One region of the Paenibacillus sp. Y301 genome, then DNA from elsewhere that is predicted to be linked to it. Evidence: a T-box and tRNA genes for the amino acid it is inferred to sense, from the RefSeq annotation. Region 1 holds a T-box; the other regions hold tRNA genes.
What was found. A T-box is a leader RNA that pairs with one kind of tRNA and senses whether it is charged. The one in region 1 lies ahead of leuS (leucine--tRNA ligase), so its partner is inferred to be a tRNA-Leu.
Positions count from the first base shown of each region.

Region 1 (7,825 bases):
AGCCTTATCTCAATTAGACCGCAGCTTAGATGGTATATTTCACAATCTTATTACCACAACTCACAATAAATATGATGAAGATGTAGATAAGCTAAATGAATATTTCAGTGAAATTAACCGACCACAATATTAACTAATTTACCTGGAACAGCAATCATTTTACGAATACTTTTACCCGCAATAGCTTGCTGAACACTAGGAAGAGCCAAAGCATACTCTTGCATGGCATCTTTATCCATATCCTTCGCAATCATGGTACGCTCTACAATCTTACCATTCACTTGTACGACGATCTCAATCTCTGAATCCACTGTCCAAGATTCATCATATGTTGGCCATTCAGCATACGTGATGCTGTCTTCATGCCCAAGGCGCTGCCACAATTCCTCGGAAATGTGCGGTGCCAGTGGTGACAGAAGTTGTACAAAGTTCTCCACAGCGACACGTGGCAACTCTTCAACCTTGTATGCTTCATTTACGAAGATCATCATCTGACTAATCGCTGTATTAAAGCGTAAGTTCTCCAAATCTTCCGTTACCTTTTTAATACTCTTATGCCAAGTACGTTTAAATTCATCACTGCCTTCACCATCGACAATTTTACTATTTAAAGTGCCTTCGTCATTGATGATTAAACGCCATACACGAGAAAGGAAACGATGGCTTCCTTCTACACCATTCATACTCCAAGGCTTAGTCGCTTCTAGTGGTCCCATGAACATTTCGTATATACGAAGTGTGTCCGCACCGTGACTTTGGACAATTTCATCTGGATTAACGACATTACCACGCGATTTACTCATCTTCTCATTGTTAGTACCTAGAATCATCCCTTGATTCACAAGTTTATGGAATGGTTCTTTCGTATCTACGATGCCAAGATCGTATAACACCTTATGCCAGAAACGTGCATATAACAAGTGAAGTACAGCATGTTCTGCACCACCGATATACAAATCTACTGGAAGCCATTGTTGTTGCTTATCCTTAGAACATAACTCTTTATCATTGTGTGGATCAATAAAGCGTAAGTAATACCAGCAACTACCTGCCCATTGAGGCATGGTATTGGTCTCACGACGAGCCTTCATTCCCGTCTCAGGATCGATTGTTTCCACCCATTCAAGAACGTTAGCTAATGGTGATTCTCCTGTGCCAGATGGCTTGATATGTTCAACGTCAGGTAGAACGAGTGGTAATTGGTCCTCAGGAACCGTCTTCATTGTCCCATCTTCTAGATGAAGGATTGGAATAGGCTCTCCCCAGTATCTTTGACGACTAAATAACCAGTCACGCAAACGATAGGTGATTTTACCTTGACCTTTGCCATTCCCTTCTAGCCAAGTGATCATCTTCGCCATAGCATCGACATTGTTTAGACCGTTAAGCCAATCGGAATTGACATGTTCACCGTCACCGCTGTATGCTTCTTCCTCAACATTACCGCCTTTAATCACTTCCACGATGTCGATCCCAAATTGTTTGGCAAATTCCCAGTCACGTGAATCATGTCCTGGTACGGCCATAATAGCTCCCGTACCATATCCAGCAAGAACATAATCTGCAACCCAGATTGGCATAGTAGCGCCATTTACTGGGTTAACAGCATAAGCCCCTGTGAATACCCCTGATTTGTCTTTAGCCAAATCTGTACGTTCAAGATCACTTTTGTGTGAAGCTTGGATCTTATAAGCTTCTACAGCTGCCTTTTGTTCTTCTGTCGTAATTTGATCTACTAACTCTTGTTCTGGAGCTAGAACGCAATACGTTGCACCGAACAACGTGTCTGGACGAGTTGTAAATACCACGAGTTGCTTTTCGTGACCTTGAATATCAAATGTCACTTCAGCCCCTTTGGATTTACCAATCCAGTTACGTTGCATATCTTTGATACTCTCAGCCCAATCCAATTCCTCTAGATCGTCCAACAAGCGATCTGCATATTCCGTAATCTTCAACATCCACTGTCTCATTGGTTTGCGGACAACAGGATGGCTTCCACGTTCACTTAATCCATCAATGACTTCTTCATTCGCAAGTACAGTACCCAATGCTTCACACCAATTGACTGGCACTTCAGCTACATAAGCAAGTCCTTTATTATACAACTGTATAAATATCCACTGTGTCCATTTATAATATTCAGGATCTGTCGTACTGATCTCTCTATCCCAATCATATGAGAAACCTAGAGATTTGATCTGACGGCGGAAAGTATTAATATTCTGAACTGTGAATCCCTTTGGATGTTCTCCTGTGTCAATAGCATGTTGCTCCGCTGGTAGACCAAATGCATCCCATCCCATAGGATGAAGCACATTGTATCCACGCATACGTTTATAACGAGAGACAATATCCGTCGCTGTATAACCTTCAGGATGGCCTACATGAAGACCTGCACCCGAAGGGTATGGGAACATATCCAAAGCATAGAACTTCGGTTTAGCTGGATCTTCCCCTGTTTTAAATGTGTTATGCTCTTCCCAATATTGTTGCCATTTCGGCTCAATCGCTTGTGGTTGATAACCTTGACCTTGTTGCTGTTCACTCATGATTATTTGTCCTCCTTCAAAATTCGTGCAGTGTAATATGTAATTTGTCTGAAAAGCAGACCTCTTACATTTGCCCATCAAAAAAACCTCTTCATCCTTAGCGTTTGATCGCTAGGGACGAGAGGTCTGAATTCCCGTGGTACCACCCTAGTTAGTGGAATACATTCTTTGTTCTCCACTCACTTTGAACCCTTAACGCGGGCAAGACGACGATATTTTAGATATAGAAACTCTTGACGATCTACATCGTAGAACGTTTAAGCTCTTCCATAATCATATCATGACTCCAAGGTAAGTTCGTTTCGGATCATCAACCGGCTTCCAGCAAACCACCGGCTCTCTGAGTGATATTTCTCGAAATTAATACTCCTCATCAACGTTTAAAATATGCATTTTGATGAACCATATTATACAGAATTAAGGAAGATAAGTCAACAAATGACCCTCGACAAATATATAGGTTACTGATCATGTCTCAAGCGTATAGTTCATTATATTTTGACAAAGACTACTATACGTCTTTCCAAACCAATCTAAGGGAGTGTTCATATGCGCGAAGGGATGATTCCTACTGTTCTTGGAACTGTTGTATCAGCATCTGGTGCTGCGTTACTTGGAAGTAAGTATAAGCTTGCTGCGTATGGCGTACTAGGCTTCGGTCTAGCACATATTATCCTTGGAAGTATTGACCTTGTAGAACATCGTTAAATTGGAGAGACAATAAGGACATTAGATCTGATCTCATGCTCCTTAGTAACACACGCAAAAGCAAGCCTTGGATCAAAGGATCCAAGGCTTGTTTGATGATCCATTATTGCGGATTTGTTGTCCAAAGTCCAGCCGTTTTTACAAACACGCGCTGTGGAAGTTTCAGGGTAGCCAGAGCTAACTCTGCCACATCCTCAGGTTGCATCATGCGATCTTCATCACCTATTTTTAAGCCCGCATTCTTAGCAAGATCTGTATTCACTGTACTTGGAGTCAGTGCAACAACACGAATGTTGAATTTGCGAACTTCTTGCAGAACGGATTCCGTTAATCCTAATACCGCGAACTTAGAAGCACAATACGCTGAACCTGTTGCAAATCCTTTCTCACCTGCAGTGGATGAGATATTAATAATGTTACCACTATTCTGTTCTACCATCGTAGGAAGTACCGCACGAGTTACATAATAAGTTCCCATTAGGTTAACGCGCATCATTCTCTCCCATACTTCAGGATCCATCTCTAACAATGTTCCGAATTCTGCAAATCCAGCATTATTAATCAGAATATCAATTGAACCTAGTTGTTCTTTTAAACTGTCCACTGCTTTGTCCACTTCATCCTTTACAGAAACATCCGCTGTAGCAATACTAACCTTGACGCCATAAGTTTCAGTCAAAGTGTTACGAAGTCCTTCTAGATCTGACGTTGTTCTAGCGATTAGCCCTAGATTAACACCTTCTTTAGCAAGGGTTGTAGCTATAGCTAGACCAATTCCTTTTCCTGCTCCAGTAATAATGGCTGTACTATTCTTCAATTCCATTTCATTCACTCCTTCATATGTGTTATATCGATAGTCTTCAATCAAACTCACTTCTCAAGTATATACTAAAAAGGATCTATATTAAAAAAATGAAGCCCTGATATCTATCCAAGGCTTCATACACATACTTATTTGATCGCAACATAGAATAATCTCTGCGCATCATCTTCAGCTTCGACCCATTCAAAGTCAGCGTATATTTTGATATCACGGAATCCAGCTTTGGTAAGCTCCACTCTCATCCACTCTGGATCGTAAGCCCGCTGAACATGAATCTCATCGAAACGTCGATACTGATCGCTACCTTGTTCATCACGTACGAAAATTCGCAAATGATGTTCAATAGCATAGCTCTGTACATCCAAATCGCAAGTCCAAATATATGAAACTGAACGTTCATCCAGCACAAATGGTTGTTCATCATCGTAACGTTTCATCGTGTTGGGGTGGTGTACATCAAAAAGAAATGATCCACCTGGTTTTAGACCCTCATATGTACGTGCAAACATAGATATGACATCCGCTTCCTCAACGAGATAATTAATACAATCACAAAAAGATATCACAGAATCCACTGGTTCTGGCAGTTCCCACTCTTTCATATCCTGGTTTACCCAACGTATACTACCTTCACGATAAAGGCGGCTACCTTGTGGAGTCATATCCATTTTGCCACGTGCAACGGATAACATATCTGATGAAAGATCTATACCTGTTACTTCAAATCCAGAATTCACTAGTGGTATGGTGATGCTACCCGTTCCACAGCCAAGCTCAGCTACAGTATGAGGCATCCCATGTTTCTCCCAAGCTGTTCGCGCAAAACGTATCCAGTCAGGGTATGGCATGTCTTCCATTAACTCATCGTAGACATATGCAAATTTCCGGTAGGATGACATGATGACACCACACTTTCTTTGGAATACTATGAATCCATTATAGAGGTTGTTCAAAAAGTCATCTTTTGATCACGAAGTACTCTTGGTGCTGAAAATCCGACTTTTTGAACACGTACTTATAGGATTAAGACTGTATATCTTCATTCGAATCCGATTCTGAATTCGATTCAGGATTCACTAAGTACGTCCAATTTTCTTTTTGCGTAATTAGGCCATCTTTCAGCAACTTACCTATAGCCCGTTTAAATGCAGATTTACTAATGCCGAATCGATCTTTAATGATATCCGGAGGAGTAGCATCGGAATAAGGCATTCCACCACCTGGACGATCCTTGAGGAATTCTAGCAAACGCTCTGCATCTAGATCTCTTCCAACCTCTTTCAATGGTGCCATGGAAAGATTGACTCTGCCATCTTCACGAATATGGCTAATACGTGCCTTCACTTCTTCGCCAAGACGAAGCATGCGAGTGCGTTCCGTAGCGTGAATTAGACCAATGACCCCGAATCCAACTACACCACCATCAACAAGCACAAATGTGCCCATTTGGAGCGATTTATACACGGTTGCAGTCACCCACTGATTCATCCATGAGGTAGGGGCAGCAAAAGTCAGTGTCTCTAACTCATACTCCCCAGCTAACTTGGCAAGTAGACGCCCTTGCTTATCATGTTCCATGGTAACAAACACAGAATCACCGACACGTGGATGTAGTTCTTTAATCTCAGGTAACTCGCGTATAGGAAGTAACAATTGACGACCAAGGCCCATTTCAAGGAAGCACCCTAGACGTGGATTGATATCAGCTACTACCAATTTGGCTATTCCACCCAGTGTCAACAGTGGCTTTTTCATCGTTGCAGCCAAGCGACTTTCGGTATCAAAGAAAATGAATACTTCTACGATATCACCTGGTTTTATTTCTTCTGTAATCTCCGTGTAATGAAGTAACACATCGAAATCATCCCCATATAGAAAGAATCCGTATGGAGACACTTCACGGGCCACTTCTAGTGAGACAACTGTACCCGCAACTAAACTCATACCATTTCCACTACCTTAGCATCAGACCATAATCTTTCAAGATTATAGAATTCACGCTCATCGCGGTGGAAGACATGAACAATAACGTCCCCTAAATCCATTAGTACCCAACGAGCAGCGTTCATACCTTCGATCCCACGAATTGTTGTACCTGCTTCCATAGCCGACTTACGAATTTCTGTAGCGATGGATTGCACTTGTACATCAGAGTTACCGTGACAAATCACAAAATAATCAGCAACCATTGAAACTCCTCTTAAATCCAGTGCAACGATGTTCATTGCCTTTTTATCTTGTGCACCAGTTACTGCCAAATCCAACAACTTCTCAGGACTAACAAACTTTTGATTCATGAATTCGCCTCCATTTGCTTTATTAAATCATTACGTGCTAATACTGTTAACGGATAAATAATTTGCGTACGTGACATCAAGACATGAATTGTAGAGTCTAATCCAGCAACTAGGCTTCCTTCTAAACTATGGTTGGCTAGTTCTCGAATATTATTCACACCCGGAAAGTCTCTACCCGGTTCAATATAATCGGCTAGACATACCACTTTGTCCAATAAAGTCATACCTATTCTGCCAGAAGTATGATAACGAATAGCATCTAATACTTCGATATCGTCTATTCCATAATCATGACTTGCTACATATGCACCTACTTCAGCATGCCATAGTTGTTTATTATATAATAACAAATCATCAGATAACTGATTGTCGGTTAGAATCGCTCTTAGCTTCTCTACGGGCCAATATTTAGCCACATCATGCAGAATCGCAGCTAAATCAGCTTTTACAGGATCTGCTCCATATTGTTCTGCCAACTTTACAGCTGTCTCCATAACGCCCTGTGTATGTTTCCAGCGCATCTCAGGCATCTGAGAGGATACAACTCTAATAAGATCATCACGGCTATATTCCATAGATCCCGCTCCTTAGTATATATTCATATACACGATCAGGCACCATATAACGGATGGAATGCCCGGTCTCTGCCCTCTCCCTAATCTCAGTTGAGGATATGTCTACAAGTGGCATGTCAGCTAACAAAACTTTATCCTGTAAGTAACATGGTAATGCACTCAGGTCTATAGGAGAACCTGGGCGCCCAACACCAATAAAGGTTATGATCTTCGACAAGTCTTCAATCCGATCCCATTTAGGTAAATAGTTAACCATATCCGCTCCAATAATAAAATAGAAGTCAACTCCTGGATGGATCTCATGAAGCTCTTCGATCGTATCTATGGTGTAGGATACACCGCCCCGTTTCACCTCGATATCCAGAGTTCGAAAGGAAGGATGGTCCTTAATTGCTTCGGTTACCATCGCTAGCCTCTCTTCACCCGTTGCTCCTGCCTTTTCTTTGTGAGGAGGAATATGACTTGGCATGAACCAGACTTCATCCAACTGATAAGAATCCCTTGCAGATTCTGCTGCGAGCAAGTGTCCGATATGAAGTGGATCAAAGGTCCCTCCCATGATACCTATCTTCATGCTGAATCCTCCCCTACTTATGGCAGTTGAATTTGTTTATTATCTTTTGATTCTTTATACAATACGATTACTTTTCCGATGACCTGAACTAATTCAGAACCAGACTCTTTAGCCAATTCGGCTCCGATTTCGTTCCGATCTTCAAGACATGTGTTAAGAACTGTTACTTTCATCAGTTCTCTCTTCTCAATAGCTTCTTCAATATGACGAATCAAATGATCGTTCGTTCCATTCTTACCCACTTGGAACACAGGATCTAAATGATGCGCTAATGAACGTAGATAACGTTTTTGTTT
Region 1 is NZ_JCAIUL010000001.1:23,425-31,249, reverse strand. Features, by position in the region: gene comER (late competence protein ComER) at 1-133, shown strand, start outside; gene leuS (leucine--tRNA ligase) at 114-2,552, opposite strand; T-box leader at 2,663-2,938, opposite strand; gene AC1D69_RS00155 (asparagine synthase) at 3,102-3,260, shown strand; gene AC1D69_RS00150 (3-ketoacyl-ACP reductase) at 3,364-4,083, opposite strand; gene AC1D69_RS00145 (class I SAM-dependent DNA methyltransferase) at 4,212-4,982, opposite strand; gene AC1D69_RS00140 (CvfB family protein) at 5,107-6,027, opposite strand; gene rsfS (ribosome silencing factor) at 6,024-6,380, opposite strand; gene yqeK (bis(5'-nucleosyl)-tetraphosphatase (symmetrical) YqeK) at 6,377-6,955, opposite strand; gene AC1D69_RS00125 (nicotinate-nucleotide adenylyltransferase) at 6,945-7,529, opposite strand; gene yhbY (ribosome assembly RNA-binding protein YhbY) at 7,547-7,825, opposite strand, start outside.

Region 2 (7,825 bases), on a different contig from region 1:
ATTATCTACTAAGGGCTGCAAGACATCCAATCCGCGAAAAGAGTCATAAATACGGCGGATGAGTGTACGTTTCTCAAGTGCTGTTAAATCCTCCAACTCCCCTCGATCCAATACGGTCCTCTCGATAACCTTCATTAATTCAGCATCATCTACCGCCGATGTCACATCTAGGCCCGATCGAACACTATTTCGAATAACTTTGAACAGGTCCTCATCCACGTAATTGTCCCCCGACACCATCAGGTAAGAGATCTCCCAATAAATCTTTGCATAGATTCAGAATATCTCTTTGAAAAATGGGTGAGCTCAATAGAATATCTTCATGGCTTACCTGTTTCCATGAAGGAATATAGGGGAGTACACCGTCAATATTCTGTATATGGACTGGTAGTTTATTCGCAAGACTTCCAACATAACGATTCAAGATAAATCTGCTCTTTAACAACATATCACTGAATATACTGGGGTTACTTTTCTCCATAAAAGAAAGCCATTGTTCGGTCTTGTACATACTGATTACATCATCAAGAAGTAGCCATACTAGACTCCCACAAGTCTCCATAACTGCTTCACAACGTTCTCCTGCACCCGTATCTGTATCCGCAATAATGACATCATATTGACCGCCATCTGCAATACATTTCATCAGTTGACAAGTATCATGCTTAGTCATCTGAATCCATTCCTTAAGATTATTCAGTGGTGCAAACATATCCGCTTTAATGCCTTCATGAGAAACTGCATAAGTTGAAATAGAAATAGATGAGTAATCTTTCAATTCTTGTGCAGCCTTCAACTCGTATAATAAACGTGAAAGGTCAGGCCCACTTTCTCTACTTCGCATCTGCCTAGGAAACACAGCACTGCTATTCATCGTCTCCAAATTAAGATAGAACACAGACAGCCCACAAGCACCTAATTGCTTGGCCATATTTAATGCGGTTGTTGTCTTTCCACTTCCCCCTACAGCAGATAACAAGCCAATCATAGCCGTCTCACCTGAGGTTATCGTGGCTGATCGCCCCATTGGACTTACTGATAAATCTAGAATAGCTTGGAGCAATTGAGGAAGTGGTTGATATTTCACAAGAACAGGACCTTGTAGTGAACTCTGTCCCACTTCGTCTAAGACGATCCAAGTTAGGGACTGATCACCTTGGTTCAACCAAGGCTTAAGAAATATAGCTTCTGCTACTACAACATCCGGTCTCTCATTTCCGTTCATGTACTGCAGAAATTTATCCGCTTCAGTAAAAGCAACAACTCTGATCTTCTCACCGAACTCACTACTGTGGACGTAGCAGAGTAATGGCTCAATATATTCGTTCTCCTGAACAGCCAGCACTACCAGCACTACTCTAGCAGGAATCATAAGTCTCCTCCTTTAACAATGAAACACCAAAAAGCACCGTTCAACAGCCGCAATTACGCGGTTGTTAAACGGTGCTTCCGTTTATGATCCATTAATTTACTGATAGAATATCACAGTTTATTCCAGCCAGCAAGTATGAAATTAACATACAGAACATTCATAAGTAATTTCTATTTATGATTATCATTTCTAATTCACACATTATAAAGGTAACATATCTCTTGCAATGGCTTTTGGTTTACATTCCTTACATACACCTACTACAGTTCCCTCTTCACTTGCATAGAAAATTAACTTATCCATTTTCTTGCAATATGTACACTTTTGCATCTTCTGATTTTGTTTCTTTTTCTTCACCTGCGCGAATTCAATGACATGACCGTTGACCGTTGTCTTCGGAGTTCTTAGCATTTTAAATAATAAGATTAATATAACGACAACAACGACCCCTATAATAACTAACCAAATATTATTCACGAAGTTGAATCTCCTCCATTTAGTCTAAGAATCTTTCCCTGTCCTTTGGCGACGGTATCATACATTGATCGGATTTCCCGAACCAGCGATAGCGATGTTTAGCTATAAATTGGTATACAGGATCTCTCATAAATCTGGGCACAATAATAAAACTATATATAAGCGACCATGGAAATTTTAAGTGTCTGGCAATACGTAAGACCGCCGTAGATTTCGTAAAATACATATCGTTTTCAACCAAGACGATCGTATTCATAGAATCTGTAGGTAGACCACCCTTTCCCAACACTTTCTTCCCCATCTCTGACTGTAAAGAAGCAAAAAAGAACCTTTTTGCAAGATCGCGTTGAATAATAAACTTCGTAGCCCCTTGACACATCAGACAAACACCATCAATAAGTACAAGGGGAGAAGGACTACCTGTTGGAGTGATTTTCGCAATTGGTTTCCCATTGTGTTCTTCCATTCCTAACTCCTCCTACTATTATTTATTTATGACACACAATCATCATAACATGACATACGGAAAGTTTGAAAATTCATAAAGAAAAAAGCGAAGGATAAGTTCCCACGCTTTTCTCAATTCTACATCTACTTAGCAATAGCTTTCTCAAGCCATTGATGTTCATCGACCTGCTCCTGTATTGCACCTTTAAAGTTCTCCATACATTTGCAAATGAAATCTTTGCGACATATAGGACAAGGTGTTTTGAGCAATCTGCTGATGGTGGTCATTTTCCATTCAGGATAACGGTTATAAAACGTGCGGCACTCTGTTCCGTCTGCCAAATAGATGATGAATTCATACAATCCATCTTTCTCATTATTGCTGGCTTCTTCCACGTTCGAAATTATCGGTCTGTAAGACATCAGTATCACCCATTATATTAAATTTGTTAATCCAAAGATGGCTTATCCAACAAGTACTTAGACATTTTAATGAATTTTCAACTTGATGTCAATTTTATTATACCACTACTCCGGCTAAAAGGAGAAATAGTAACCTTATTTCATAAAATTAAACAAGACAAGCAGCACTAAGTTTCCCTAGACAAACAAAATTGCAGGAGTACAATAAGTATTATATAAGGCAACTTTATTATGACAAAATTTACAGGATGTGATTCATATGAAGGGTTCAGATCGTACATTTACTACAGATGACGGTTCGAGAGTTAACAGAAGAACCTCTTTATCAGAAGTAAACCATTCCATGAAGGTGCCCATGACCGGATCATGGATTAAGAAATTTATGGCTTTTGCTGGGCCTGGCTATTTAGTGGCAGTAGGATATATGGATCCAGGGAATTGGGCAACAGATATTGCAGGAGGTTCTCAATTCGGTTATACGCTCTTATCCGTTATCTTGGTATCTAACTTAATGGCTGTTCTACTCCAATCTCTCTCAAGTAAGCTTGGTATTGTCACGGGACATGACTTAGCCCAAGCATGTCGCAATAATTATAGTCGTCCTGTCAGTATTGGTCTGTGGTTTCTGTGCGAGCTAGCTATTGCAGCATGTGATTTAGCAGAAGTTATTGGTTCAGCTATCGCGCTTAATTTACTGTTCGGAATACCTATTATGTATGGGGTTCTTATAACGGCAGTGGATGTACTACTTGTATTACTCCTTCAAAAGAAAGGATTTCGAGCTCTAGAGATATTAGTAGTTGTATTGATTGTTACTATTGGTGGCTGTTTTGCCATCGATCTGTGGCTCTCCCATCCCAATGTAGGAAGTGTATTTAAAGGATTTATACCGGATCCTGACATTATTCAGAATCCTCAAAAGCTATATATTGCGATTGCTATCCTTGGCGCAACTGTGATGCCGCATAATTTATATTTGCATTCTTCCATTGTACAGACTCGTCAATATGAGAATACGCTAAAAGGGAAACGAGAAGCGATTCATTTTGCAACTTGGGATTCTACGATTGCTTTAACATTAGCTTTATTTATTAATTCAGCCATATTAATCGTTGCTGCAGCTACATTTCATAAAGCAGGAATGACTGAAGTCGCTCAGATCAGCGATGCATATCATCTCTTAACACCTCTTGTAGGGACAACGCTAGCTAGTATTCTATTCGGAGTCGCACTTTTGGCTTCCGGACAGAACTCTACACTTACAGGAACACTTGCTGGACAGATTGTGATGGAAGGATTCCTTAATATCCGCCTTCCTCAATGGTTGCGACGGTTAATTACTCGATTGATAGCTATCATTCCAGCTGTCATCGTAACAGCCGTTGCTGGCGAACAAGGTATTGAAAAACTACTGATTCTTAGCCAGGTCATTTTATCACTACAACTTCCCTTTGCAATTGTTCCGCTAGTTAAGTTCACCAGTGATAAGAAAATCATGGGGGTCTTTGTCAATCCACTATGGGTGCAGATATTAGCTTGGTCTGTGACTGTCATTATTATAGCTTTAAATATATATTTGATATTCCGCACCTTTACTGGATGAGATCCATAATAATCACTACACCTGATAAACTCGAAGTCATTTCAAGACCCAGAAAAGAAATACCAAAAAGGCAGCTCAAGGATAAATCACCTTGAGCTGCCTTTTTCCTGCACGTATAAGACTTAATTAATGCGGTCGAGAGGACTCGAACCTCCACGGGGTTGCCCCCACTACCCCCTCAAGGTAGCGTGTCTGCCATTCCACCACGACCGCGTAAAAATAAAGAGGAATTTCCCTTAGCAACACAATATATTTTACATGGCAGCCTATGAAAAGTAAAGAAAAAAGACCTATCCATACCGCACTTCACTTATGTAATACAACATAACATATTGATGATAGTATTTACATTTTTTTCATTATTTAAATTGACAACAATGTGACTATTCAGTATGATTAGTTCAATAAATTCAATATAACTCTAACACAAGTACAGATACGTCAATTTATATAACATATAACAATTCAAACAATTCCCATAATAGCGAAATATATTACATGGAGGTGTCATGACATGGACAAAGGCAGAAAGTTACTTGATTACGTACAAATGTTAGATTCCTCCTTGTACGTAGGTGGATTCAGGCATTCATCTGGGTTCGAAGCTGAAATATCAAAGGGTAACATTCATAACCGCGATGAACTCGATTTATTCTTAAGATGCCAACTTGAGAATGTGTTACTTCACACAGAGATTAGGGCGCTCAAAGAGGTATATCACGCTACTGAGAGTAACGACCTAGAACGAATTGCAATAATTGATAAATCCGTTCACGATCGCAATCATAATCCGATCGATAAACATACGGCTCAGAAGAACGGAAAACGCCTTTTAAAATTAGCTCGGGCTCTTTATCCATGGATGGACTTCGATGAACTGGAAGAAACGCTACAGAAACACGAGGCTGTAGGTTGCTTAATTACGGTACACGCTTGGATTAACCAAAAACTAGGCACAGACTGTGATCAAGCGATACAAGGATACATATTCTCAGCAGTATCCTCTTGTATCCATAGCGCTTCGGTCGTTATGAACATTTCCAGTGAAGATGAGAAACGATGGATCCAAACCTCTCTTGATCTCTTAGCACCAGAGTGGCATTCCGTTACAATGCACTCTAAGGATGTTCATGAATTTTCCTCTACTGCCTAAATCACCATAACAATCATGACAACAATAGAAACGGGTACCCTCCATAAATATGGAAGGTACCCGTTTCTAATGAGCACAAGCTTTTTTATTCGGAAAGTTGATTTCTTCTGTAATCTGTAAATTCAATACATTCCTTAATAAACCCCAATTCCTGTTCACTTAATTTAGAAGAATTACGTTGTATTTGCCGTATTACTTCTGTTGAATATTGTTCTTGCTCTTCTTTCAAGAGTTCGCCCTGCGATTCTCTGCCCACAATGAGCCAATCCAGACTAGTATTGAAATAGGCACCAATCTCAACCAGCTTATTTGTACTCGGTGTAGACTTTCCTCTTTTCCAATCACCGAAATTCCCTGTACTAATTCCTAACTCTTCGCAAAATAACTTTTTAGTCATTCCTTTGCTCTTAATTAAAATTTCAATTCGCTGGTAAATTGTCTGCATCTTATGACCGCCTTCCAATGTTGTCGAGAAAAGTGACGCATGTAAGTATTATATATTGAATAATTACGTAAAAAAGTATATACTATCCAGTATGTCTCCATTGAATTATATCACAGAATTTCCATCTATTTGTTCATAATCTACTCATGTTGCAGGGAGAGACCACTCATGTCAAATTTCACCGCTACACTACATCACGAAGTCCTTCATTCATTACAACAAAGTATTGTAGTCCTAAATCGTGAAGGTCGTGTTATTGCTGTAAATCCAGCCTGGGAAGCATTATCTATGTATCATAACTATCCTTCAACATTCCAATGGCTAGGTGTTAATTTTTTTCATATTAGCGAAATCCGTGGTGATGAACTAGAATTACACACATTATTAACATCATCATTCCACTGTATTATTCAAGGACATCTTCAATCCTTCACTCACGACTTTAGTATAAAAATAAACCAAAAGTTAGAGTGGCTTATGATAGAAATCTCTCCACTTTTAGCGTATGGCACTAACTCCGTTAAGGGAGCAAACATATTGATTACGAATATCACTAAAAGGAAACAATTAGAGCACGATTTACAAGAAGCTATTTCGCAGGTCAGAACAATACGAGGCCTCATTCCCATATGCGCTGTCTGCAAACGTATTAAAGATGATAATCTCCTGTGGAATGCCATTGAACATTTTTTGGAGAAACATACACATGCTGAATTCACCCATGATATTTGTCCTGATTGTATACGTACGCTATATCCTAAATACTCCTCTGCACTGGATAACCCATCCGAAGTATAATTTTCAAGCTGCCTTAGTATAGGTCTCAACGTACCTTTAATCTTATTGTCGTTGACAACCATTATTGTTGTACTTATAATTGTTACAACAACTAACTCTAAGGGAGTGTTTAAGCTGTCTAGATTTCCTTCCCCTGAACAGTCCATCGGTTTCAGATATGCCCATATTTTTCGCAAGTTAAGCACCTTATTCTCGATTCAACTCAAACCCTATGACATCACCCCTGAACAATGGTCCGTTCTCTATCAGGTATACCTTGAGGAAGGGATTAATCAGAAGAAGATTGCACGACGAACAGAGAAGGATCAACCCACCGTTACACGAATCCTAGACGTTCTGGATAAGAAACAACTCATTACAAGAAGCACAGACTCTACAGATCGCAGAGCATTTTTGATCCACCCAACGGAATCTGCAAAAAAACTCATCCTAGCTACGATTCCAATCGAAGTAGAATTGAATGACAATATAATATCTGGCGTCACGGATGAACAACTACAGTTATTACAACAGATCATGCAACAAATCCAACATAATATCGAACAAATTCATCAAGATTAGAGGTTATTGTTAGAATGACAACCATCAAAGAAAAGCTGTGGACCAGAGAGTTCATCATGCTGACCCTATGTAACTTATTATTATTTTTAAATTTACAAATGATTCTCTCGCCACTACCCGCTTATGTTAAGGATCATTTCCATGCAAACGACCTTACGGTTAGTCTTTTCACAACTATATTTGCATTATCAGCCATCGCTTCACGTCTATTCTCTGCCAAAGCATTAGAGAAAGGCAAAAGAAACGCGATTCTGTTCACTGGACTTATCCTGATCACACTCGCTACATTCGGTTATCTATGGAGCGGAACGTTAGCGTTATTACTACTTATGCGTGTTCTATTTGGAATTGGTTTCGGGATGGGAAGTACAACGTTGCCTACGATGGCTTCCGGTGTAATTCCTATAAGACGATTAGGAGAAGGTCTAGGTTATTTCGGGTTATCCACAAGTATCGCCTTATCGCTAGGACCGGTTATTGGGAGTACCCTATTGAATCAGAGCGGCTTTCCTACATTAGTATATGCAACATTGGCAACAAGCTTAT
Region 2 is NZ_JCAIUL010000002.1:207,404-215,228, reverse strand. Features, by position in the region: gene AC1D69_RS04500 (TadA family conjugal transfer-associated ATPase) at 1-219, opposite strand, end outside; gene AC1D69_RS04495 (nucleotide-binding protein) at 212-1,372, opposite strand; gene AC1D69_RS04490 (hypothetical protein) at 1,574-1,849, opposite strand; gene AC1D69_RS04485 (thiol-disulfide oxidoreductase DCC family protein) at 1,869-2,315, opposite strand; gene AC1D69_RS04480 (hypothetical protein) at 2,441-2,719, opposite strand; gene AC1D69_RS04475 (Nramp family divalent metal transporter) at 2,979-4,322, shown strand; tRNA gene AC1D69_RS04470 (tRNA-Leu) at 4,453-4,535, opposite strand; gene AC1D69_RS04465 (urease accessory protein UreF) at 4,837-5,475, shown strand; gene AC1D69_RS04460 (helix-turn-helix domain-containing protein) at 5,561-5,920, opposite strand; gene AC1D69_RS04455 (nitrogen regulation protein NR(II)) at 6,089-6,718, shown strand; gene AC1D69_RS04450 (MarR family winged helix-turn-helix transcriptional regulator) at 6,824-7,279, shown strand; gene AC1D69_RS04445 (MFS transporter) at 7,294-7,825, shown strand, end outside.
Region 2: it has a tRNA-Leu gene. The T-box ahead of leuS (leucine--tRNA ligase) is inferred to sense a tRNA for this amino acid. The anticodon was not compared.

Region 3 (7,825 bases), on a different contig from region 1:
AAAAGCAAACAATCGCCAATTAGAAGTTGCGATGTTCAGTGGCATAGATGATCGTCGTAGAAAAGATCTACTAACGATATTAAATACGCAGGATGAGAATGAGTTAACACTGGCGTGCCACAACCAAGAACAGAAGATGAATGAGATTGAAACCCGATGGAAAGAGTTACAGCAACAACACGGTAGATTGTTACAGGAAAAAGACCAATTGGAATTATTATGTCTACATGATTCTGCATTACAGCACCTTGAAGATCAGAAAGCGGCTCTAAAAGAAATGACTACAGAATATGCAGTGATGTCCATTTGCGCGGAACTCATCTCCAGAACTCGCCTGATCTATGAGGAAGAGAAGCAGCCACAAGTATTGAAGATGGCTTCTAACTATTTCGAACATTTAACCCAAGGTGCCTATACTCGCATTGTTATGAAATTAGGAGCGAAGGAATTACTTGCTGAACATTGTCATCTTGGCCTGATAGAAAGTGCCAAATTGAGTCGTGGGACAGCAGAACAAATGTATTTGGCTATGAGATTTGCTCTTGCCAGTACAATGAATACAAAGACCTCAATTCCTCTAATCTTTGACGATATTTTCGTTAATTTCGACGAGGAGAGAATGATAGCGTCATTATCTCTACTGCAGGAGATTGCAACAACACGCCAGATTATTATGATGACTTGTCATCCATACATGGTTAAGCATATTCGAAATATGATTCCGAACGTCAATGTTATTTCCTTACAACCATCAGTTTGACCACCCATAATAAACTAAGGGAACCGAACAAGGGATATAGAACGGATAATAAATTACTGAATCCGAATTGGCTGAATAGATAACATAACATCATAACGAATATAGCGATGATTTTGGGCGAATAAGGAAAATGTTGCTGTAATTGTAAGGTTACTCCGTAGATATCTGCAACGAATGTTGTGAATATCTCTAGAAATATGAGTAGGACATAGATCATTTGCACGACAACACCCAATTGAAAGGCTATGCTACCCATGGGGATTTCATATTGCATAATGCCAGGCATTTGTGCAGACATCGCAAAATGAGCTGCCATTAACATGAAGCCAACGCCAAATCCGCCCAATATGCCTCCCCATTTGATAGCCGAGATACTTTCCGTATGACTACCCAAAGGTACCAGCACTGCTTGAGCCATCACAAGATTAAATGCTGTATATAAAAGTGGCGATAACCATGCTATACCTAGATTACGATCTGTTGATAAGATCAGGAAACTGTCAGCGTTCGGCATGTGTAATGTATTCGAGATAATCAGTAGTGAAAGAGTAAGCATCATCGGTACGACAATACTATTCATGTGCATAATAGAACTCATGCCTTTATTCAGCAAGAAGAAGGCGGCAATCACTGTAAGAATAAGTCCCGTTTGGTAATGTAGATTAAAGTGCTGGACAAATACGGAACCGGCGCCGGCTAACATAATACTATTTACACCTATAAGAATAAAGAGCATAGCAATGCTTATGTAACCCCCTGATTTAGCTCCAAATAGATGCTTATTGAGATCCTCATACGATTTAGCATGAATTCTACGTGAGATGATCATCATTTTGGTACCTAACCAAATAAAGAGAACTGTTGAGAGTATGATGGTCAATGTCGCCCATTTGCCGTATTGGGTGAAGAACTGGAGAATTTCCTGTCCTGTGGCAAATCCAGCGCCAACTACGGTACCTATGTAAGTGAATGCAATTTGCATTGTACGGACTGTATTTTTCATCCTTTTCCTCCTTGAACCTATACTCGCATTAGTACAAGGTATGTTGGAAATCGATAGGACATGACTGTAACCTGTCCAAATTTACTTGATGTACGGGTTAAAACTATGGTACTTTAACGTCAAAGGATTGGCTTGGGAGGGCAAACGATGATGGAACTACTAAAACAAAGAATTATAGAAGAAGGCGTAATTGTATCTGATCAGGTGTTAAAGCTGGATGGATTATTAAATCACCAAGTGGATCCACAACTTACGATGGCCATGGGACGTGAATTCGCCTCAAAATTTGCGGAAGCGGGTATAACACGAGTAGTAACAGTAGAATCCTCAGGGATTGCGGTTGCTTTTGCCACAGCTTATGAATTAGGAGTACCTCTCGTATTTGCACGACGTAAAAAGACACTTCTGGCAGATCCAGATGCATATTGTGAACGCGTACCTTCTTTTACGAAGGGGATTGTGACAGACATTATGTTATCGCGGCAGTACTTAAACAGTGACGATCGTGTCCTATTTATCGATGATATTATTGCGAATGGCGATGCAGCAAGAGGATTAATAAAGATTATCGAACGTTCAGGAGCAGAATTGATTGGCTTAGGTATCGTCATCGAGAAATGTTTTCAAGCGGGTGCACGAACAATACGTGAACAAGGTATCGTTTTAGAATCACTTGTAAAGATTAAATCTCTTGCAAACGGGACGATAACTTTTGGCGAATAATTTCTGAAGAAAGCTTAGCCCAATTTTAGACAATGGCTTTCCAGCTTCTATTTTATCGCTTATAATAAAAAGTATAAGAAGGAGAGAGGAGGCAACACAATGGGGAAAGAATCGGTATCAGAACAATTCTTTATTGATAAGTTGGCCACAGCAAAGGATCATTTTGAGCGAGCATTAGATTGTAAGCACACAGAGTTTGATGATCTATATCCCTATATGCTTGAACACCCTCAATTTTTTTGGTATAAACGTTATGTCGCCTGGTCGGAATTATTGACCATTGTTAGCTTATGTGAGGAACTCGCCTTCTCATGGAAGGAAATGTTTACCCCACAACAATTTGAGTACTTGAACAGTCGAGTGATGTCAGCTACGGTGTTAGATTTCTGGTTTGAGAAGAACGATAGTAAAGAACATGCCCAACGATAGTCATGGAATAATCATTTAACTTTCCTTAATTATAGAGAGTAAATAATAATGGCCTAAATGAAACTGTTTAGGTCTTTTTTTTAATATGAGAAGTTCACTTGATACAGCGGGACAGATCTAACGGGGGTGAGTATAGATGATTAGTGATGAAGAATTGGATGCTTTTCGTGTGGGTGGCGAGAAGGTAAGAGTCGTACGAGATTCAGAGAGAAGTAATGATGTAAGAGGAATTGTGGTTGCTTGGGATGCTGAGCAGGTACTCATTCGGAGACCCAATCGGAATGTGGTAAAGTTAGATCGGAATTACTTGTACCAATTAGCAAGTGAACCACGTCCTGAATTGGAATAAGGGACAAGCATAAGTACTTAATATCACAGGCGCTACATGTCCTTCGTCAGAGATGATGATCATGTAGCGTTTTTTACTGTATGAAGATAAAGATTTGATTCATTGTTCTGTGGCAAACGAATAAAGACGCAGTCATCATCATATTTTACGCCTGAATCATAAAATCCGAACCATCCATAAAATTTGATTGCATTGGTATTTTGCATTTTTACTTCAAGTGTTATAGGTAAAGATGTGCCATCAGGAAATGTTTTAATTTTATCTAAGGCTTTTTGAAAGGCCTTTCTTCCAATTCCTTTATTCTGGTAACGATAATCAATAAAAAATCCGATCACTCTATAAGCAAAATGATATGGTCCAAGAACTGTGGGTTCATGTTCGCGAACTTGACTTTGTCCAATAAGAATTACTCCAACGGGCTCATTTTCATAATAAATGACACAACATTCACCTGGACACTGTTCGTTTATCCCTGCATAAGCTAATGCTATTGTTGTAGATACATCCTCTACATAAGTTTTTTGATGTTCCTCTGGTTTTAATTGTAATACCTTATGAACATTCTCAAATGTAACATTCCTTAATTCAACCATTTTGTTAACTCCTTTATGTGGCGTGGCAAGATAACATCGAACTACATAATTTTACCATACAGGTAGGATTTTGGATAAGGTATATATTAATTGTTTCAGATGGTTCAAAATATACCAATTGTTTAAATGTCTTTTATACTCTGAAAAGTGAGGAATGGAGATATAGAAAGGAATATTACTATGAAATCTGAGATACCTACTGTCCAAGTCAAACCTGGCATTTCCATCGGAGAGTTGAATTTAGGAATGAGTATGAGTGAAATTGATAGACTAACACAGAATTCGCCACTCTTTTTCAAGGTTGAATACAAAGATGATAAATGTTCCTTTATAGATTTATTTAAAGGTGCAGAGATTGAATTCGTCTGTATGTATGAAGGATTAGATCTGTTCAACACTAAAGTATCTACATTGATTCCGATAATTGATACAATCTCTCCTTATGATCGGGAAAAATCAGATGGTTATATTTATTATTTTCCTGAAATTGGACTTTCATTTTGGAGAGATATGAATTTAACCGAGGAGAATATGGAAGAAAAATGGTTTAAAGATATGTCACCTGAAAATCAAGAAGATACAGCGAAATACTTGTATTTTGAATCTGTCGGAGTGTATAATCCGTTATATAGTTAGCAATAATGTAGAAGTTAGGGTCCGATAAACCCTTACGTAGTATGCGGTCATGGCGGAATTGGCAGACGCGCTAGATTCAGGTTCTAGTGGTGTAACAACCGTGGAGGTTCGAGTCCTCTTGGCCGCATGATATTAGAAATAATTAAATCTGTTTTGGAAAAGTTAAACCACTTTCTTATCATGAAGCTACATTCATGGTATTGAAGTGGTTTTTTTGTTGCTGAAGTAATCAACATTTATCATGTGTAAGCGAGGTAGATGACTCACACCTATGGTTATGTCAGGGTGATCATGTAAACAATGAACAACAATCGTATGAACGGCATTAAAAGATTTACACAAGAACGCCTTACAGCTAACAATAAGCAAACATTCCTTTGTTACTCTGAAGTAGTTAGGAATATAAAATATAACCAAGGGAGTTTTCAAATGACACTTTTATTCAAAAAGGTTACGAAACCTGTTCTATCCGTTATCATGGCATTTACGCTGATGGGTTCTGGTGTACCTGCCTTTGCCGATGATGTTACACCTACAGATCCTACTACCCGTACTGAAGTAAGCAGCACTCTGGTAACGCCTCCTGTGGAAGGTGAAACAAGCAGTACACCAGCAGCGTCCCTAGTGGAATCAACTATTAATGAAGTAACGACTCTTGCTACTGAGGGACTGGAAGTACTTGCAACTCCTGCAGCTATAAATAGAGTGACCGTAACGTTTAACGGGGATACAACAACTGCTAAAGGATTTACCTGGTATAGCGTTGTTGATTCTGTATATAGCGATTTACAGGTTGTCGAGCTGCAGGACATTCAACCTGACTTCACATCCTCACAACATTTCATAGCTCGCTCATCCGTAGCTAAGAACTCGAGCAATGATAAAATGTATAAGGCGGAAGCTACGAATTTGAAGCCTGATACCTCCTATTATTTCCGTATCGGTAATGAATCGCTGAATAGTTGGAGTGACGTGGGTACATTCCGTACTGCCCCAGTGAGTGGTGCATTCACCTTCATCGATCTAACCGATACGCAGGCAAAAGATGAAGATGAGGCTGATCTCTCAGCACAGACGATTGCAAAGGCAATGACAACCATCCCAAATGCGAATTTTATCTTACATAGTGGTGATATTGTCGATAACGGGACGAAAGAAGAACAGTGGAAGTGGCTCCTAGGCCATGCACAACCAAGTTTAATGAATATTACTATAGCTCCGGCTGCCGGTAATCATGAAGATAAAAATTATGGTTATTATGAGCATTTTAATGTAAAAGAAGCGACGGATTCCAACACGGAGACAGGTGCTTATTACTCATATGATTACAGCAATACTCATTTCATTATTATGAACTCGAATGAGAATTCGGAAGAATATGCGAATTTCACGCCAGCACAGGTGGCATGGCTAAAAGCTGATGTGGCCGCTGCTCGCACAGCCGGTGCGAAATGGATTATTGTGAATTTCCACAAAGGACCATATACGACTTCGAATCATGCATCTGACAAAGACATCATGGGAACGAACGGCGTACGAAATAAAATTGCCCCAATTATGGCGGAGCTTGGCATCGACTTCGTTGTACAAGGTCACGATCATATCTATGCACGCAGCAAACCCATTAATAAAGAAGGCAAAGCAACAGAAGCCGAAATGATCTCTGAAACGTTAAACGGACAAGAAATGAAGTATACCGTGAATCCAGATGGCACAATCTATATGATCCCAGCAACAGCTGGACCTAAGGTATATTACAAAAATACAAAAATGGACGATACTTACTATAGCCTCTTTAATGTGGCAGATGAGAATCATGCGGCTAAATATGGAGCAGATCCGGGCGACAATTCGCGTCCACTGCGTGGTCAGGTTCAGAACTTCGTGGGAATTACCATTGACGGGGATAAGTTGACGGCAGTATCTTATGAAATTGATCAGAATGTAGATGGCGGGAAGCCTTATATTATTGATCAATTTGGTATTAAGAAACAATCTACAGATAGTGGCACTGGAAGTAATCCTGGAAGCGGTACTGGAAGTAACCCAAGTGGTAATAACGGAAGTTCTCCGGGTAGTAGCACCGGTAGTACAACCGGAAGTACTACTACAGGAAGTTCCACTACCAGCAACACAACAGGGAATAGCGATACAGGTACTACGACAACACCAATAACTCCAGTTATTCCAGTAGCGACCTTCTCAGACATCAACAACCATTGGGCAACAGATGTAATTAAGCAGGCAGCAAGTCTTGGATTCATTACTGGATATGCTGACGGAACATTCCGTCCAGATCAAATGGTGAATCGTGCAGAGTTTATAACCATGCTAGCTAAAGCATTAGCGTTAACGGACACGGGTAAATCATTGGATTTTAAAGATAACAAGCAAATCCCGGTCTATGCTCAGACATTTGTGGCTCAGGCGGTACAAGCGGGGATCGTAAGTGGGTATGATGATCATCAATTCCGCCCTATTCAGCAGATTAGTCGGGCAGAAATGGCAGTATTGATTGGCCGTGCTATGGGTATTCAGGTTAATCAGGCGGCGAAACTAACTTTTGCGGATGCGAGTGAGGCTCCGAAATGGGCAGTTCCTTATATCGCAGCCGTAGCCGAAGCGGGCCTTGTACATGGCGTTGGTGGCAATCGCTTTGCACCGAATCAGAGTGCAACCCGAGCAGAGGCAGCGACATGGATTATATCTTTATTACAGCATAAGTAAAAGTTCAACAAACAAGTACACTGGAATAGTGACTTAACTAAGCCAAGGCCGTCCTTCTGGGGAGAGGCCTTGTTTTTAGTTGTTTTAGAAAAAGAAAGAGAGGGTATACCTTTCCTGCATTGTTGTTGTATGAAATGGAATGGAATATGGCGTGCATTTGACTAGTGTTCTATTGAAATTAGTATAGATGGAATATTAGGAATCGTAGGACACTATATATAATTCATAGGATCTAGATTGATCTATAGAGTGTAAATGATGATATCACGGAATTATTTTGTGTAAGGGCTTACAGTTGGCGAGGAGGAATCCTAAATGGGAAATGATGATTTCCGTAAAAATCCTACGGTCGTATTACTCGGTACTTTTGATACCAAAGGAACGGAGTACGCCTATATCAAAGATCGGTTAAATGAGAGTGGCGTTCATACCATTCTGATTGACTCAGGTATATTGGGAGAGGCACTTACAGCAGTAGACTTTTCTCATCATGATGTTGCTGAAGCGGCGGGCACCAGTATATCGGAGTTGGTTGCCTCCAATGATCGAGGGGCCTCTATCACAACAATGGCACAAGGAGCGGGTGTTATTGTTCAACGATTATA
Region 3 is NZ_JCAIUL010000003.1:262,622-270,446, forward strand. Features, by position in the region: gene AC1D69_RS07665 (AAA family ATPase) at 1-760, shown strand, start outside; gene AC1D69_RS07670 (YkvI family membrane protein) at 735-1,763, opposite strand; gene AC1D69_RS07675 (xanthine phosphoribosyltransferase) at 1,914-2,486, shown strand; gene AC1D69_RS07680 (hypothetical protein) at 2,586-2,915, shown strand; gene AC1D69_RS07685 (hypothetical protein) at 3,052-3,264, shown strand; gene AC1D69_RS07690 (GNAT family N-acetyltransferase) at 3,324-3,857, opposite strand; gene AC1D69_RS07695 (hypothetical protein) at 4,038-4,493, shown strand; tRNA gene AC1D69_RS07700 (tRNA-Leu) at 4,537-4,620, shown strand; gene AC1D69_RS07705 (S-layer homology domain-containing protein) at 4,923-7,220, shown strand; gene AC1D69_RS07710 (Tm-1-like ATP-binding domain-containing protein) at 7,536-7,825, shown strand, end outside.
Region 3: it has a tRNA-Leu gene. The T-box ahead of leuS (leucine--tRNA ligase) is inferred to sense a tRNA for this amino acid. The anticodon was not compared.

Region 4 (7,825 bases), 150 kb from region 1:
ATGTCCTATCCAGAAGTTCGTGAATACATCGCGGAATCGTTCGCAGCTGTTACTCGTGAGTCTTATCCAGATGCTGAAGTGATCGCTGGTACAGCAACGGCTGGGATTCCACATGCAGCTTGGGTAGCGCAGAAGTTAAACCTACCAATGGCATATATTCGTGATAAGGCTAAGGGACATGGTAAACAGAATCAGATCGAAGGATTGATCAAGCCAGGTCAGAAGGTAGTCGTTATTGAAGATTTAATCTCCACTGGAGGTAGTTCATTGAAAGCAGCATTAGCTGTTAAGGATGCAGGCGGTGTACCCTTGGCTGTTCTTGCGATATTTAGCTATCAGCTGGACAAGGCAGTTCATGCTTTTGCAGAGGCTGGCATTCCGCTTCAGAGCTTGTCTAACTATGGTGCTCTAATGGATGTTGCCCTTGAACAGGGGAAGATTGAAATAGAAGACTTACAATCACTGAAAGCATGGAGAGAAGACCCTTCATCCTTCGGAGTATAGATACAGAGAGAAATCCAATATCGTAAGACAAGATAAGGACTTGCCCAACTCATCTGAGGAGGACAAGTCCTTATTTTATGCCTTAGAAAATTTGCATGTTTCCAGACCTATTAGGTAATAATACCATCGACATCATATATAGTTCTTCATGAGAAAGAGGGAAGAGAAATGAAGTGGGTGTATTTCGGTAAACTCTATAGAAGCCAATTTCAAGCGGGTTGCCTTGCTAAAAGATTAGAACAGGACGGTTGGATTTATGGATACAATGATCCTCATTCCGTTGAGATTTTTCGTTCTCGTAAAGGGAGATATGGTGTTCGATTTATTCCTTAAATAAAAAAGGCTTGACGTGAGTGCCGCAAGTGTTGTATATTATATCTTGTCGCTGTTGAAAAATATTTTACTGACGCGGGGTGGAGCAGCCCGGTAGCTCGTCGGGCTCATAACCCGAAGGCCGCAGGTTCAAATCCTGCCCCCGCAATTCATTAAACTGCCATTATCTAATGTGGTTTACATAATATTTAGGGCCCTTAGCTCAGTTGGTTAGAGCGGTCGGCTCATAACCGATTGGTCGGGGGTTCGAGTCCCTCAGGGCCCACTTCTAGAAACCTTGATTTCAAGGTTTTTTTATTTGTCCAAATTAGGATAGAAGGTTGATTATACATTCTTTTAGAAATTTTATTTTATAGAATTATAGATATTGGGGGAATCAGATTGAAAGGTTTGCAATTGAGCCATTCTACTTGGCTTGGTAATACTCGGAAGGATATATTATCGGGTATGACAGTTGCTCTGGCTCTTATTCCAGAATCGATCGCCTTCTCGATTATTGCAGGAGTGAGCCCCATGGTAGGTCTGTATGCTTCGTTCTGCATGGCTGTCGTTATTTCAATCGTGGGTGGTAGGCCTGCGATGATCTCGGCTGCTACGGGGGCTATGGCTCTGCTTATGGTCACTTTGGTGAAAGACCATGGTATTGAGTATTTGTTTGCTGCAACGATACTGACAGGGATTATACAATATTTGATGGGGATATTAAAAATAGGTCAATTGGTTAGCTTCGTACCCCATTCGGTCATGAATGGCTTCGTCAATGCATTAGCAATTCTCGTGTTTATAGCTCAATTAACGCAATTCAAAGGGCAAAGTTGGGTTATGTATGCACTAGTAGCTCTAACGCTAGCTATCATTTATATCGTTCCTTTATTCACGAAGGCTATTCCTTCAGCATTAGTTGCTATTGTTGTGGTATCTATTATTTCTATTAGTTTTGGATTGAATATTAATACGGTAGGCGATATGGGTACGATTACTAGCACGCTCCCATTTCTGCATATACCGCAAGTTTTATTTTCCATGGACACATTCCTTATTATTTTGCCATATTCTTTCTCCATGGCGGTCGTAGGAATCCTTGAATCACTACTAACGGCAACGATAATAGATGAGATGACTGAAACAGGCAGTGATAAGAATAAAGAAGTTCGTGGGCAAGGGATCGCCAATGCAGTTAATGGATTCTTCGGAGGCATGGCGGGTTGTGCCATGATTGGACAGTCGGTGATTAATGTTAAGTCGGGTGGTAGAAAACGATTGTCAACATTGGTTGCTGGTGTATTTCTATTGTTCCTTATCATTGTTCTGGGGCCCGTTGTTACGAAAATACCGATGGCTGCTCTTGTTGCCGTGATGTTCATGGTCTGCCTGGATACGTTTAAATGGGATTCAATTCGAGAGTTGAACCGGATTCCTCGTACAGATGCTTTGGTAATGATCGTGACCGTAGTCATTGTAGTATGGACTCATAATCTTTCTTATGGTGTCATCGCCGGGGTATTACTGAGTGCTTTATTCTTTGCTTGGAAGATAGGTAAGATTAGATTTGAAGAATCTGCTGTGCTAGATGGACATAAAGAATACAAGGTTAGAGGTCAGATGTTCTTTGGGACGATGACACACTTTGTGGGGCTGTTTCACTATAACGAAGACCCTGAACATATTACGATTGATTTTAGTCGATCACATGTATGGGATCAATCAGCTGTTGAAGCGATATCCAAAGTGATTGCGAAATATGAACAACTAGACAAGAAAGTCGAAATCGTGGGTCTGAATAAGGAAAGTCAGATCCTTATAGATAAAATGGGCTTGTCTATGACTAGCGGCCATTAATAGATAGAGAAGAAGAGGGACCTGATTAAATTCAGGTCCCTTAAAAAGTTCAAAAACAATTTGTAGTGATTCCGGATTCAGACATCATTCACACAATTTATTTCATCGATGCCTATTTTCGCATATAAAGATGATGTCATTCTATACGAGTCATTTATACTCTACGCTTACTGGGCAGGAGCACCGTTAATTGCAAACCACTGGCTTTGTAATGTCCATCCGTTGTTCTGCCATCTCAGGACATTCTGAATGTATCCGAATCGATCTGCATGATATAGTCCACTCACACCTTGGAATGCTAACAATTCATATACCCCATCACCGTCGAAGTCGACTGGATATAAGCCACTGAGGGGGTCTACCCATCCTTCTGTAGGGGACTTCAACGTTCCATCAGGGTTGTAGATGCCATCCAAGTAGTCTTTTCCACGAGAGGAGATATCAATGGTATATACTTGTTCTGCATTAGTGTTAGTAACTTGCAGTCGATAACCATCGAGATAAGTCACTTTATACTTCCAATAGTCGTTATATACATCGGAGTTGAATAGAAGTTGTGGTTTCCCTTGAGCAAAACTATACAGATAATCATACGTAATGGCACCTGAACCACCACTGTCTATGGTTAGAAGAATATCTGAGGTTCCATTGCCAGTAAAATCCCCTAGAAATAGACGTGGGTTGTACCCAGAGTTCTCGGTGGGTTTGATTCGATAAATGGTAGAGGTAGTACCATCCTTAATGTGAATAGATATATCACTTATATAAGGGCTGTTACTATCTAGCTTATAACCTGTTAGCCATATTTGGTCTACGACACGGTCGCCAGTTACATCTGCACTTGCATGATCGATAATAAGTTCCTTATTCGTTGTCTGCTCTAAGTTTCGGTTGTGAAATTGTGGTGTGTTATGCATGTATGCATTCATGAAATCTACTCCTTCAGATAGGTGTTTACCCATACTTTATGATTAGATGCATGAAGATGTGCTGTTCAAAATAATTAATTAAATTAAATACTTGAAATTGTTTGGAATATGAAGTATACTAATAAAGTTGAATTCGACCGTTACTAATTTATTAGAAATGACAGATTCACACTTGCTATGCCGGGGTGGCGGAACAGGCAGACGCACAGGACTTAAAATCCTGCGGTACGTGAGTACCGTACGGGTTCGACCCCCGTCCTCGGCATACTTGATTTACGAAGATTGCATGACTCTCATTACTACTGAGGGGCATGCGATTTTTTTATTATATGATTAGAATATTGCGTTGTGTTGATACTGCGGTTAGAGCTGAATAAGCTGACAAACAATGTTGTGGTAGGGCTAGTTGCCTCTACCGGAAATCATACCAAACAGAAATCGCTCCTTAATGGATGGAAGATTAGGATTCCATTGATCCATATGGGGCGATTTCTTGTTTCTGTTTATGAATAAATACGGTAGTTTCCGCTTAGTGCTAGCATACTGAAGAAGTATAGGCAGTTGTCGTAATACCGGCGAACTCCTGTACGTAGCGGTGTATTCCAGAATAGCTTGACGAAATGTCCGGCATTTGGTCCATCGGCAGCGAGTGAGGCCATGGCCAATGTTGCCAGAAGGCCGACTGGATGCAAGGATGGCTCCACGAAAGGTTGGCCGTCAATGGTGTAGCGCCTGTAATCGTCGACTTCAATGTCCCGGAAAAAAGCCTGAATCCGGTTGGACTGATCCACCTGCCAAGGGTCGCAGTGGAACCATTGATAGTCCAGACCGATGTTGGCAGCAACGCGGTAAGAATCGCTGAAGAAGTGGCTGAAGTCTCCATGTGGCTGGGGTTCAGCAGGACTTCCGTCATAGTTAGCATATTCGGGGGAAAGACCTGTCACTGGATGGCAAGCCTTCTGTAAATAAGTTCTGCTTCTAACTGCGGCGTCTTTCCAGAAGGCCTTATCCTGTTCATCGGCCTGTAGAGCAAATAATTCATAGAAATGCGGCAGATGGTAGGAGGGATCGCTGAAAGGTGTTTCAGGGATGAATTTAATCAGCTTAGTTGCCGGGTCCCACATCGGATCGCCTTCTCCATCTTCCCCTTTATGCACACAGGCGCGGAGAATGATATTGGCTTGCTCGGAGTAGTTGAAGGGTTCGGTTCCATCACCCCAGCGCTTGGAGGCGAAGAACAGTGCCATTGCGAAAAATTCTTCTCCGTCCGGCGCCGGGCCGTGCGACAGTCGTGTTCCGTCCAATTTACAGTGCCAGGCAAAATAATCCTTGTAACGGCCTTCTGTATGTTGCATGTATACCTTAGCGAACTTCCAGAGTCGGTCAAACTCTTCCTTCTTGTCCATTTGAACAGCCATCATCATCCCGTAGGACATGCCCTCTGTCCGCACATCGGTATTGCCGGTATCTACGATATATCCTTTATCGTCACCCATAGGATGATAAATTCGTACATCAGGCGCACCGTAAAACAATTCGTTCCAGGTGTCGTCAAGCCTTTGCCTGATCTCCTCTTTTGACATTCCATTCTCTTGGAACAGGTTCCTGTATTCTCCTGTATAAATTGAGCCTTCCTTAAATATATTCATAACAATCCTCCATTGGATAGGGTTTTGCCCAAAGTATAACATGACCGATGCTATAAAAATTAAAGCGTTTACCTTGAAAATTATAGGCGATTCGTGTGTGGTATTCTCGCTCCATAAGTCCTTTGCCGAACAACGCTACTAATCTAAGAATAGATCAATATTATGTGACTATATGTCATGGACTTAGGCTAAGTCGCTCCATATACTTTGAGGGTGATGTTCATACCTTGGGGAAATAATTATTTGCACCCCGATCATGGTAATTATTCCATCCAAGTGATTGTACAAGCATAAAATCATAAATGACAAAGGTGAAATTACGATGGTGAAAAAACAAGGATTAAATCCGTATCTCCCGTCTTGGGAATATATCCCTGACGGAGAACCATATGTTTTTGAAGGTAGAGTCTATGTGTATGGCTCACATGACCGTTTTAATGGACACGCTTTTTGTTTGAACGACTATGTATGCTGGTCGGCACCGGAGGACAATCTGGCCGATTGGCGATGCGAAGGCGTGATCTACCGAACTACGGATGACCCGCTTAATCCTGAAGGTAGCATGTGCTTATATGCTCCCGACGTCACCGTGGGAACGGACGGGCGGTATTATCTCTATTATGTGCTCGATAAGATTCCCGTTGTTTCGGTGGCTGTCTGTGACAAGCCGGGGGGTAAGTATGAGTTCTACGGCTATGTAAGATATGCCGATGGAATACGATTGGGGGAAAAGGAAGGCGATGAGCCGCAGTTTGACCCCGGCGTACTGACTGAAGGAGAGAAGACCTACTTGTACACTGGATTTTGTGGATTTGGGGATAAATCCAGACACGGTGCTATGGCAATGGTACTTGGTCCGGATATGCTTACTATAATTGAAGAACCTGTATTTGTTGCACCGAGCCAGCCCTACAGTAAAGGGAGTGGCTTCGAAGACTATGAGTTCTTTGAGGCTCCTTCAATTCGCAAAAGGGGAGATACCTATTATCTGATCTATTCCTCCATCTCCATGCATGAACTGTGTTATGCAAGCAGCCAGCATCCGACCAAAGACTTCACATACCAGGGAGTCATTGTGAGCAATTGTGATCTTCATATCGATACGTACAAGCCGGCGGACCAGCCAATGTATTATGGCGGCAACAATCATGGCAGTATCGTGGAGATCAATGGAGAGTGGTACATTTTTTATCACCGGCACACCAATGGAACGGCCTTCTCTCGGCAAGGCTGTATCGAGCGAATCGAATTCCTTAAGGATGGCACCATTCCCCAGGTGGAGATCACGTCTTGCGGTTCGAACGGAGGACCACTCGAGGGTCAGGGAGAATATCCGGCATATCTGGCCTGCCATTTGTTCTGCAAACATCATGAAATGTATACAGGAGGATTCGGTCCTACCGGAGCATGGATGGATAGCCGGTTTCCGAAGATTACGCAGGACGGTAGGGATGGCGATGAGGAAACCAGCTATATTGCCAATATGACGGATTCGGCTACTGCGGGGTTTAAATATTTTGCATGTGAAGGAATCACTAGAGTCATAATCAAAGTGCGCGGATATTGCCAAGGTGCATTTGAAGTGAAAACGTCGTGGAGTGGACCGACATTAGGGCGAATACCAGTAGAATTTACGAATGTTTGGAAGGAGTACAGTGCGGAAGTGGCTATTCCTGATGGCGTACAAGCATTGTATTTTACGTATACTGGCAACGGAAGCGCCAGTTTGGCCTCATTTACTTTGGAATAACCCACCACGCGACATTTCCTAACGGAGTGTTTCAAGGATATGAACGGACGTTTCAAGAACTAGCTCGACTCGAGTTAGATTCTAAGATAATCAAGTTGCTAGTAGAGCTGGCTAACCACGATACTATATGAGGCTGATTGAAGGAGCGTTGCAATCATGACAAGTGTGGAACACAAGCGGCGGTTATGGTACAGCCAACCGGCGCGGGAATGGAATGAGGCATTGCCGATTGGGAACGGGCGGTTAGGTGCCATGATTTTTGGCGGTACAGCTGAGGAGAAGCTTCAGCTCAATGAGGATTCCGTATGGTACGGTGGCCCGCGTGACCGCAATAATGAAGATGCCCTGCCTCATTTGCCTGAGCTCCGCAGCATGATTCTGGAGGGACGGTTGCGGGAGGCGGAGGAGCTGGCAGCTATGTCAATGGCGGGACTGCCTGAAGCGCAGCGCCATTATCTGCCACTGGGCGAGCTGCTGCTATCGTTTGGCGGCCACGGGCAGCCTGCCGAAGATTATGTCAGAGAGTTGGACTTAGAACGTGGCGTGTCCCGGGTCAGCTACCGAATTGGTGAGGTCCGATATACCCGCGAGATGCTGGCAAGCTATCCGGATCAGACCATTGTCATCCGGATTTCCTCCGACCATAAGAACGGGGTTTCCCTGAAGGCGCGATTTAACCGTCAAAACTGGAGATACCTGGAGAAAACAGAGAAATGGCAGAATAATGGACTAGCGATGATTGGCAATTGCGGTGGTTATGGGGGTAGCACCTTTGCCGCCGTCCTGAAGGCAGTCACCGAAGATGGCACCTGCCGCACCGT
Region 4 is NZ_JCAIUL010000001.1:172,060-179,884, forward strand. Features, by position in the region: gene pyrE (orotate phosphoribosyltransferase) at 1-504, shown strand, start outside; gene AC1D69_RS00795 (hypothetical protein) at 673-837, shown strand; tRNA gene AC1D69_RS00800 (tRNA-Met) at 912-985, shown strand; tRNA gene AC1D69_RS00805 (tRNA-Ile) at 1,029-1,102, shown strand; gene AC1D69_RS00810 (SulP family inorganic anion transporter) at 1,219-2,676, shown strand; gene AC1D69_RS00815 (YybI family spore inner coat protein) at 2,844-3,605, opposite strand; tRNA gene AC1D69_RS00820 (tRNA-Leu) at 3,785-3,870, shown strand; gene AC1D69_RS00825 (family 8 glycosyl hydrolase) at 4,109-5,254, opposite strand; gene AC1D69_RS00830 (family 43 glycosylhydrolase) at 5,577-7,004, shown strand; gene AC1D69_RS00835 (glycoside hydrolase family 95 protein) at 7,161-7,825, shown strand, end outside.
Region 4: it has a tRNA-Leu gene. The T-box ahead of leuS (leucine--tRNA ligase) is inferred to sense a tRNA for this amino acid. The anticodon was not compared.